Pokkaliibacter sp. MBI-7: one gene and its partners. The protein of the gene in region 2 interacts with the protein of the main gene of each other region in a pairwise test. Links are inferred from orthologs where the notes say so. Each region holds a gene or a part of one and is shown on either strand. Other genes may lie near its edges.

The links.
Region 1: the proteins of secB (region 2) and secA interact in binary tests that used the Escherichia coli proteins (3 or more experiments, as listed by UniProt). The link is inferred for Pokkaliibacter sp. MBI-7 from one-to-one orthologs.
Region 3: the proteins of secB (region 2) and QCD60_RS16615 interact in binary tests that used the Escherichia coli proteins (3 or more experiments, as listed by UniProt). The link is inferred for Pokkaliibacter sp. MBI-7 from one-to-one orthologs.

The regions. Positions count from the first base shown.
Region 1 is NZ_JARVTG010000001.1:791,205-794,662, forward strand. What follows is about bases 73-3,375. They hold secA (preprotein translocase subunit SecA), read right to left. Parts: upstream 3,024-3,375; coding sequence 273-3,023; downstream 73-272. Other genes in these bases: argJ (bifunctional glutamate N-acetyltransferase/amino-acid acetyltransferase ArgJ), read right to left, coding at 73-154; lpxC (UDP-3-O-acyl-N-acetylglucosamine deacetylase), read right to left, coding at 3,168-3,375. Outside these bases: more of argJ, read right to left, coding at 1-72; more of lpxC, read right to left, coding at 3,376-3,458. UniProt on the Escherichia coli protein: Required for protein export, interacts with the SecYEG preprotein conducting channel.
Region 2 is NZ_JARVTG010000001.1:2,189,909-2,192,941, reverse strand. What follows is about bases 7-2,884. They hold secB (protein-export chaperone SecB), read left to right. Parts: upstream 7-1,161; coding sequence 1,162-1,608; downstream 1,609-2,884. Other genes in these bases: trmJ (tRNA (cytosine(32)/uridine(32)-2'-O)-methyltransferase TrmJ), read left to right, coding at 2,714-2,884; QCD60_RS09825 (inositol monophosphatase family protein), read right to left, coding at 1,676-2,482; grxC (glutaredoxin 3), read left to right, coding at 854-1,111; QCD60_RS09840 (rhodanese-like domain-containing protein), read left to right, coding at 425-838; gpmI (2,3-bisphosphoglycerate-independent phosphoglycerate mutase), read right to left, coding at 7-110. In the rest of the region: more of gpmI, read right to left, coding at 1-6; more of trmJ, read left to right, coding at 2,885-3,033. UniProt on the Escherichia coli protein: One of the proteins required for the normal export of some preproteins out of the cell cytoplasm. It is a molecular chaperone that binds to a subset of precursor proteins, maintaining them in a translocation-competent state.
Region 3 is NZ_JARVTG010000001.1:3,749,729-3,752,779, reverse strand. The notes cover bases 71-2,966. They hold QCD60_RS16615 (response regulator), read right to left. Parts: upstream 1,932-2,966; coding sequence 1,209-1,931; downstream 71-1,208. Other genes in these bases: QCD60_RS16605 (SLC13 family permease), read left to right, coding at 2,696-2,966; QCD60_RS16610 (hypothetical protein), read left to right, coding at 2,142-2,546; QCD60_RS16620 (HAMP domain-containing sensor histidine kinase), read right to left, coding at 71-1,136. In the rest of the region: more of QCD60_RS16620, read right to left, coding at 1-70; more of QCD60_RS16605, read left to right, coding at 2,967-3,051. UniProt on the Escherichia coli protein: Response regulator member of the two-component regulatory system CpxA/CpxR which responds to envelope stress response by activating expression of downstream genes including cpxP, degP, dsbA and ppiA.

The DNA of each region.
Region 1 (3,458 bases), 1.4 Mb from region 2 along the record:
TACGAGTGAATACACCAGCGACGGCACCGCCCTCTGCCAAAGAAAAAACGACCACATCTCGTCGGCCAGGCCGTTTAATACCCGCTTCAGCTACGCCGATACCTACACCAGCGACTGGATACATATGAGGAAAAGTTTCTGGTCCAACAGCCATTGCAGCACTCCCGCAATCACTTGAAAAATGGCAGCATCCTTGGGACAAAATACCAAAATTGGGATGCGCTAATGTAAAACAGCCGGGCAAGCCCGGCTGGTATTATCTGCTACCCGTCTCAGGCAAGGCGCCCGTGACAGTGCTTGAACTTCTTACCTGAACCGCAGGGACAAGCATCATTGCGTCCCACCTTTGGCTGCTCACGTACAAACGGCTCCGTGTCACTACCGTCAGCCTGGGATGCATCATCAGATGTTTCATCAGCCATGGCTGATGCTTGCTCATGCTGATACTCCATCTGCTGACTGGCTGCTTCCGCACGACGCATCTGCTCAAGCGCCTCTGCTTCGGCAGCCGCTTCTTCCTGAGTTTTGACGCGAACATGCGAGAGAATACGGATCACGTCTTTCTTGATGTTACTCAGCAAATTCTGGAACAACTCAAAAGACTCGCGCTTGTATTCCTGCTTGGGATTCTTCTGCGCGTAGCCACGCAAGTGAATACCCATCCGCAGGTGATCCATGGTGGACAGGTGCTCTTTCCACAAATTGTCGAGCACCTGCAGCATCACTTGCTTCTCGAAGCTCCGCATGGTTGATACGCCAACCACAGCTTCTTTGACATCATAGGCACCCTGAACCTCGGCAAGGATTTTCTCCCGTAGGGGCTCCTCGTGCAGATGTTCATCCTCTTCGAGCCACTGGCTCAATGGCAGAGTGATGTCGAAATCTCGCACCAGAGCTTCTTCAAGCCCCTTAAGATCCCACTGCTCTTCCAGCGTATTGGGAGGCACAAACTCACTGACCAGATTCGACAGTACCTCCACACGAATAGACTTGATGGTGTCAGCAATGTCGTCCGCTTCAAGCAACTCATTACGCTGGTGGTAAATAACCTGCCGCTGGTCGTTGGCAACATCATCGAATTCCAGCAGTTGCTTACGGATATCGAAGTTACGCCCTTCCACCTTACGTTGTGCCTTCTCGATGGCATTACTCACCATCTTATGCTCAATCGCTTCTCCATCTTTCATTCCCAGTGCCACCATCATCTGGCGCACGCGGTCTGAAGCGAAGATACGCATCAGGTTGTCTTCCAATGAAAGATAGAAGCGGGAGGAGCCTGGGTCACCCTGACGTCCTGCACGACCACGCAGCTGATTGTCGATACGGCGGGACTCATGACGCTCGGTACCAATGATATGCAACCCACCGGCACTCAACACCTGCTGGTGGCGCTCTTCCCATTCCGCTTTGGCGCGCGCTTCATCGTCTGCAGTGACATTATCAAGAAGACTCAATTCCGCCTTCCAGTTACCGCCCAGCATGATGTCGGTACCACGGCCTGCCATGTTGGTAGCGATGGTCACAGCTCCTGGACGGCCAGCCTCAGCAATAATCAATGCTTCACGCTCATGCTGTTTAGCATTGAGCACATTGTGCTTAATACCCAGCTTATTCAGCTGCTGTGACACCAACTCCGATGTTTCAATCGAGGCCGTACCTACCAGCACAGGGCGGCCAGTTGAAGTCTGCTCGCGGATATCCTCGATAACAGCATTGAACTTCTCAGCTTCCGTCAGGTACACCAAGTCGTTCATATCTTTACGCTGGATCGGACGATGGGTTGGAATGACAACCACGTCCAGGCCGTAAATCTGACGCAACTCGAATGCTTCAGTATCTGCGGTACCGGTCATCCCCGACAGTTTGTTGTAAAGGCGGAAATAGTTCTGGAAAGTTGTGGAGGCCAGCGTCTGCGACTCTGGGTTGATTTTAACCCCTTCTTTCGCTTCCACTGCCTGGTGAATACCTTCAGACCAGCGGCGACCAACCATGGTACGTCCAGTGTGCTCATCAACAATGATGACTTCACCGTTCCGAACGATGTAATCCACGTCTTTATGGAAAATTACATGTGCCTTCAAACCCGCATGTACGTGATGCAACAGACTCAGGTATTGCGGTGCATACAGGCTTTCACCCTCAGGCAGCAGCCCCTGCTGGCTCAGCCATTCCTCAACATATTGATGGCCATCTTCTGTGAGCTCAACCTGCCGTTGTTTTTCATCCAAAGTGTAGTGACCAGGCTCAGCAACTTCCTCGCCTTCCTCTACAGTCTCCTGAAATTTAAGTATGGGAATCAGGCGATTAATACTGCGGTACAGTTCTGAACTGTCTTCAGCCATGCCGGAGATGATCAAAGGTGTGCGCGCTTCATCGATAAGGATAGAGTCCACCTCATCGACGACGGCAAAGTTTAATCCCCGCTGCGCGCGATCTTCCTTGGAGAAGGCCATGTTGTCACGCAGGTAATCAAAGCCATATTCGTTGTTAGTACCGTAGGTGATATCTGCCCGATAGGCGATTCGCTTAATTTCTGGATCCTGGCCAGAAACGATGATACCGACAGACATGCCAAGAAACTGATAAAGCGGCTGCATCCACTCAGCATCTCGTCGTGCCAGGTAGTCGTTCACAGTAACGACATGTACACCTTTACCAGACAAGGCATTCAGGTAAACAGGCAGTGTCGCCACCAGTGTTTTACCTTCACCGGTACGCATCTCAGCAACACGCCCTTCGTGCAGAGTGATACCACCAATCATCTGTACGTCAAAATGACGCATACCCATAACACGTTTGGAGGCTTCTCGCACAACAGCAAAAGCCTCTGGCAGAATCTGATCCAAAGACTCGCCTTTCTCCAGTCTGGAGCGGAACTCAGCAGTCTTGGCTTGCAACGCAGCATCATCAAGGGACCCAAGTTGCGCTTCGAAACCGTTGATGGCATTGACTATTTTTCCCATCCGGCGCAGTTCACGTTCGTTTTTGCTGCCGATGAGTTTTCTAATTAGAGAGGCTATCATAAGCGAATATCGTTACCAGACTAGGGCGGAAAATCCCGATAAGAAACACAAGGTTATAGCAACTTTGGCTTAGTAAGAACAGGGGGGCATGCTGAAGATTGGCCACCTTGAAAGATGACAAAGCCGGCATTAAGCCGGCTTATATCACACAGCCACCAAAGGTGCTGCATAAGAGATCGGTGCAGGCTCAGCCGCATCGAATGTCACGACCTCCCAACAATCACGATGCTTGAGTAACTCCCGAAGCAGCATGTTGTTCAGGAAATGGCCGGACTTATAGCCTTTGAACTCTCCGATCAGGCTACGACCCAACAGATACAGATCGCCAACTGCGTCAAGAATCTTATGTTTTACAAACTCATCTTCGTAACGCAGGCCGCCATCATTCACGATACCGTAGTCATCAACAACGATCGCGTTGTCGACGCTACCGCC
Region 2 (3,033 bases):
AGACCGTTCCAGACGGGGGCCTTGGCTTGGTTGAAGGCACTGGATTCGGTGTGCTCGACGCCCCAACCATCAAGGATAATCAAGGCCACAGGTTTACGTTGTGCAGTCATTACGGTCTCACCCTTCCTATCTACACCCGGCTTGGCTTTCGGGAGCTGGCGCTGGTGTTCATCGCTGGCATTGTACTCTGTAAAGGACAGCCTTCATACCGCCCTGGTGCGCAGCACAATGGCACTGTTGCCGTTAATGTGTGACTGCTATGACCGCATTACCAATAGCCTCTGGCTTATGGGGCAATAAGGAGGCTCTGCTGGTATGGCGGGATGTGCAGTGTATACTGACGGCCATCTTTTTTGGGGAGGCAGCGATGGTTGTCACGGTGGTAGCTATGCTGCTTCACGCCTTCTCTCGAGCGGACTGAAGTATGGAACGTTATATCGAATTTGTAATGAAACACTGGGAACTGGCAGTAGCCTTTGCGGCGGTGCTGGGTTTACTGCTGTGGACCGAAAAGCGTAAAGGCGGGCCATCGCTCAGCACGCAGCAGGCAACCATGCTGATTAACAAGGAAGATGCTGTGGTGGTCGATGTTCGCCCACGTAAAGAGTTTGAATCCGGACATATCGTCAACAGTATCAATATTCCCGCTGCTGACTTTGACAAACGTGCTGATGAACTGAATAAACATAAGGACAAACCCATTATTGTAGTATGTGCGATGGGGCAGAGTGCTGGTGCGAGCGCCAAGACACTGCAGACGCGGGGTTTCGCGCGCGTGATGAAGCTGTCAGGTGGTATCGCTGAATGGAAAGGGGCCAACCTGCCCGTGGTTCGTTAAGTGTTGGGAGGGAGCATGCAAGCTGTCGAAATCTACACGACCCGTTACTGCCCTTATTGCATTCGTGCCAAGCAGTTATTGCAGCATAAAGGCGTGGAATACAAAGAGATTGCCGTAGATGGTGATAACGCGGCACGCCAGGCAATGATGCAACGTGCCCAGGGTCGTCATACGGTGCCACAAATTTTTATCGGCGAGGCCCATGTGGGCGGCTGTGATGATCTTTATGCGCTGGAGCGTGCCGGAAAGCTGGATACCCTGCTGGCAGGCTGATACTCTTTGAGCGTTTTTTACCTCTGAACTGCTTAGTGTAAGGAATTCTCATGGCTGACGAACAACAAGCCCAACAGCCCCAGTTTGCACTACAACGCCTTTATCTGAAGGACGTGTCCTTTGAGGCGCCGGGTGTGCCGCTGGTATTTACCAAGGCTTGGGAGCCCAAGGTTAAGCTGGATCTGAATGCCGGTGCTAATCATCTGGCTGAGGGGCTGTATGAAGTGGTGGTCAGCGTTACTGTGACCGTACAGAATGCTGATGAGACTGCCTTCCTGGTGGAGGTAGAGCAGGCTGGCCTGTTCGTGGCTCGTGGTATTGAAGGTGATGCACTGGAGCATACCCTGCATGCATTCTGCCCTAACGTACTGTTCCCTTACGCTCGCGAAGCGGTAGACAGCCTTGTTGTTAAAGGCGGTTTCCCACCGCTGATGCTGGCGCCAGTGAACTTTGACGCGCTGTACGCTGAACAGAAAGCCAAGGCTCAAGTTCAGTAATTTCCAGCGTTTCTGGGCAAATAAAAAACGGAGCTTGTGCTCCGTTTTTTATTTGGATTTATCAGGCTCAAGCCTGCAGATCGCTGGCTGCGCTCTGAAGGCTTTGGGTCAGTGCCTTGAACAGTTTCGGGCTGGCTGCCATGACATGGCCACTATTGCGATAGCTGGGGTTGCCATTCAGGTCACCCAGCAGAGCGCCGGCTTCCTGCAGCAGCAGCGTGCCTGCATCCAGTTCAATTTCGTTGCGGTTCAGCATGACGATGGCATCCAGCTGACCTGCTGCCAGTGCTGCCATTTCCAGCAGGGCGCTGCCACACTGATAGACATGGGCGTTGCCCATCATCAGCTGGCGCTGCACATTCAGATAAGTGCTGAGCAGGTGGCGATTGCTGATGACGTTGTCAAAAGTAATGCCGATCAGGGCCTTGTCGAGCTGAGCGCGATTGCTCAGACGAATACGGCGACCATTAAGCTGCGCACCACGACCGCGGCTGGCAGTGAACTCGTCACCGGTTACAGGGTTGATGACTAGTACGTGTTCAACTTTGCCTCTGATCTTGGCGGTCAGTGACAGTGCAAAAGAAGGCAGGTTGCGGCTGTAATTCAGCTCACCATCCAGCGAGTTGATTGTCCATTCGGCTTCGATGTGCTCGCCCGTGGCGGTCTGGATAACGCCACTGGCGCGACCGTTGATGCTGTGCTGAGGAAATGCCTTGAGGATGGTGCGGGCAATGCTTTGCTCAGCACGTTGGCAGGTTTCCATAACGAACTTGTTGACGTCCTGTCCTTCGGCACGAACCAAGTCCAGGCGTTCAAGTGAGCGTACAAGGTTTTCAGAGGCAATACGCGCGGCGCGTAAAGCAATATTCAGCATGGGCTGCATGGCAACAATTTACCGAGAAAGACTTACCAAGAAGGACCGAATTACCAATGACCGACGATTGTGATATCCGACTCATGATATCGGGGCAAGTGCGCAAGTATAACAAACTTCTTTCGACTCGCATCTGCCAAAGTGTGTCGAATGCGCCAATGATGTCGTCCAGTGGCGCATCTTTTTTTGTGGTTTGCTACAATAGCGCGCCATTTTTGTTGAGGTTTGAAAATGCTTGAGCGCGTCCGCATTGTTCTGGTCAATACGTCATTGCCTGCCAATATTGGTGCGGCCGCGCGCGCCATGAAAACCATGGGGTTGGCGCAGATGGTGCTGGTGGCGCCAAAGATATTTCCAAGCCCCGAGGCGGATACGCTGTCATCCGGCGCTACCGATATCCTTGCTCAGGCACGAGTCGTTTCTTCATTGGATGAAGCCATCGCAGGGTGCCGGCTGGTCATCGGTACCAGTGCCCGGTCACGTCATATTCCATGGCCGTTGCTCAATCCTCGTGCGGCGGCGGCGCAGGCTTGGGCTGAGCTGCCCTCAGG
Region 3 (3,051 bases), 1.6 Mb from region 2 along the record:
AGGTTATCCATTACCCGGCCCAACCAGCGGCGCTGACCGATCACTTCAATCTGATCACGCAGCACAGTATCGATACGTATGCCACGCTCCTCTGCTTCAAGTTGAGCCTGCTCCACTCTTTCCAGCCACAGCTCCGCCACATCCACCAGCTCCGATGCATCGGCCGGTTGATTGGCCCTGACCAGTGTCAGGACTTCGTCGATCAGCTCATTGATCGCATTGCCTTCATACTCAATGCGATCCAGCTCGCGCTCGACTACACCCGCTGCACGATGTCTGGCCAGTTCGAGTGCAATCTGTAGTCGTGCCAGTGGCGTGCGCAACTCATGCGAAATATCGCGCAACAGCTGCTGCTGATCCTCCAGCAGTAATTGCAGACGCTGGGCCATGGTATTGAAATCTTTCGCCAACTCACCCAGTTCATCCCTTCTGGAGGAAACCTTCTCAGCCACGCGTGACTGCAGATTACCTTCAGCCAGTTCTCGGGTTGCCCGACTCAGCGCCTTCAGCGGACGGGTGATATAGCCGGTCAAGATGGCACAGCAGAAAGCCGCCAGAGCGACAGCGATCGCAAGATAAAGGGGCAGGCGATTACGTTGCGCTATGTCGAAACGCTTGACCTGATCGATAGCCAGCCAGTACGGCTTGCCATCATCCATGGCGCTCAGCTCGATATGCTGCCAGGCACGAAAATGCATGGGAGGGCCACCTGATGGCTCACCATTAGGCACAAAGCTTCTACCCACCATATCTGGCGGAGGGCCCGGAGCGCGGTCACTGGGAGTACCATTGGCCGGAGGCACCATCTGCTCAGACGGAGGCATTGGCCACCCCTCTTCATCCCGATGCCTGCTGGGCGGAGGAGGGATAGGGATAGGGATATTGGTCAAAGGCTGCATCGCAGGAGAGAGCAGGACCATTCCTTCAGCATTCCATGCATCAGTCAGTACCCGCTCACCATCACGGCGATAGCGGGAGACCAGGTCGTCTCCCATATGCTGCCACTGTTCGACGTTGATTTCAGACTCGAACTGCTGGCGTCGTACTTCATCCGCTATAAAGAATGTGGCAACGCTGACCAGTATCATGGTCAGCAGCACAGCCAGAAGCACTTTCCAATAAAGACGTATTCCCATTCTATACACGCTCAGTATCAGGGCCGCTTACGATGGGAATATCAGGCGCGGTGATTGATCAGACTGATGCACTCAGCCATTGCGCATCTGTGCAGATGGCATACTCAATAAATACCCTTGACCACGTACAGTAGCAATGCGTGGTAACCCATCACCCTCTCCCAGCTTCTTGCGCAGATTGCTGACATGCATATCCAGACTACGATCAAAAGGCTGAAGGCGTTTGTGCAGGACCGTACGACTTAAGGTTTCACGACTGAGCAATTCATCGGGATGGCTGACCAGCTCAAACAGCAAACTGTATTCGGTACTGGTCAACGATAGTTCGCGGCTGTCGGCCTTGACCTGACGGGACTTGGGGTTGATCTGCAACAGGCCGATCGTTTTAACACCCGTCAATGAGGTCGTGGTTTCAACCGCTGTTTGACGCTCAAGATCAACTCGACGCAACAGGGCACGAATCCGTGCCAATAATTCACGTGGACTGCAAGGCTTAGGCAGATAGTCATCCGCACCCATTTCAAGACCCACGATACGGTCAACTTCGTCACCACGCGCAGTCAGCATGATCACCGGGGTAGACTTGTCCTGGCGCAGTTCACGCAACAGGTCAAAACCATTCTTCTTGGGCAGCATGATATCGAGGATGACCAGATCAACCTCGTTACTCCGCGCCAACACCAAACCTTCTTCTCCATCCCTGGCCCGTAACAGGGTAAAACCTTCCAACTCCAGCAACTCGGTCAGCAGGCCTGCCAACCCTTCATCATCCTCAACAAGTAATAGTGTAGCCATACGGACTCCTCTCTAATTGCGCTCATTCTGACATAACCAAATGGGCTAGCCAGCCCATGCAACAAGTTTTACCCCTCCTTTACACAGGTATGACCCCGGTTTACGCCGCCCTCCATAGACTGTGCTGCATAACATTTAACTGAGGAGCTTACCCACATGAAACCATCTCTCAGCTTTCTGCTAAGCACCGCAACCGCTGGATTGTTGAGCATGTCTCTTGTACATGCCGAGCCAATGCCCATCACTCAGAACTGTGGTGCTGTCCCTGTCATGCCCCCCATGCAACTTCCTGTGCCAATGGCTGGACATGATGTGGGTACGCCTCCACCTCGCGCTCATGACGATAACGACTTCATGCACATGACTCGCGATCTGGACCTGACCGAAGAGCAACTGGCCAAGATCAAAACGATCCAGGCATCTCATCAAGCGGAACGCGAAAATCTGCACCAGCAGGAACATGATATTGATCACAAAGTCATGGATGAGGTGTTCGCCATGCTTACTCCAGAGCAACAGGCCTTGGTAAAAGCCAGAAAGGAATTGCACAAAGCTGAGTTGACCTTACGTATCCAGCAGCTGCAGAGCGAACTGAAAAAGCTGGGCAGCAACTAGAACTCATATAAACCCCATGGGTGACTCTTACATAGTCACCCATCATTTATGCTGATCAGACATATAAATCTGATTAAATATTCTTGGACAGAATAACGCATCAACTCTAGGCTAACCCCGTTTCCTCTTATGCCCTGAGCTTCGATGTCATGGACTACCATCAGTTAGTTGTCGCCTTTGTTCTTATATGGATGCTTTGGGCTTTCGTCACCGAACGTCATGGGCCTGATATGGTTGCTGGCATCGGTGTCTCTGTATTGATGGTTGTGGGCATACTTAGCCCAAACGAAACATTGGCGGTATTCAGCAACTCAGCCCCAGTTACCATCGCCTGCATGTTCGTGCTCAGTGCTGCACTTGAGCGAACAGGTTGTGTTGCCTGGCTGGCAGAGATTCTCAGTCGAGTCTGTGGGCAGAGTTTACGTTCAACACTGTTTGGCTTAATGCTGCTAGTAATTATTCTGTCGGCATTTATCAACAACACTCCTGTGGTTGCCATCTTTAC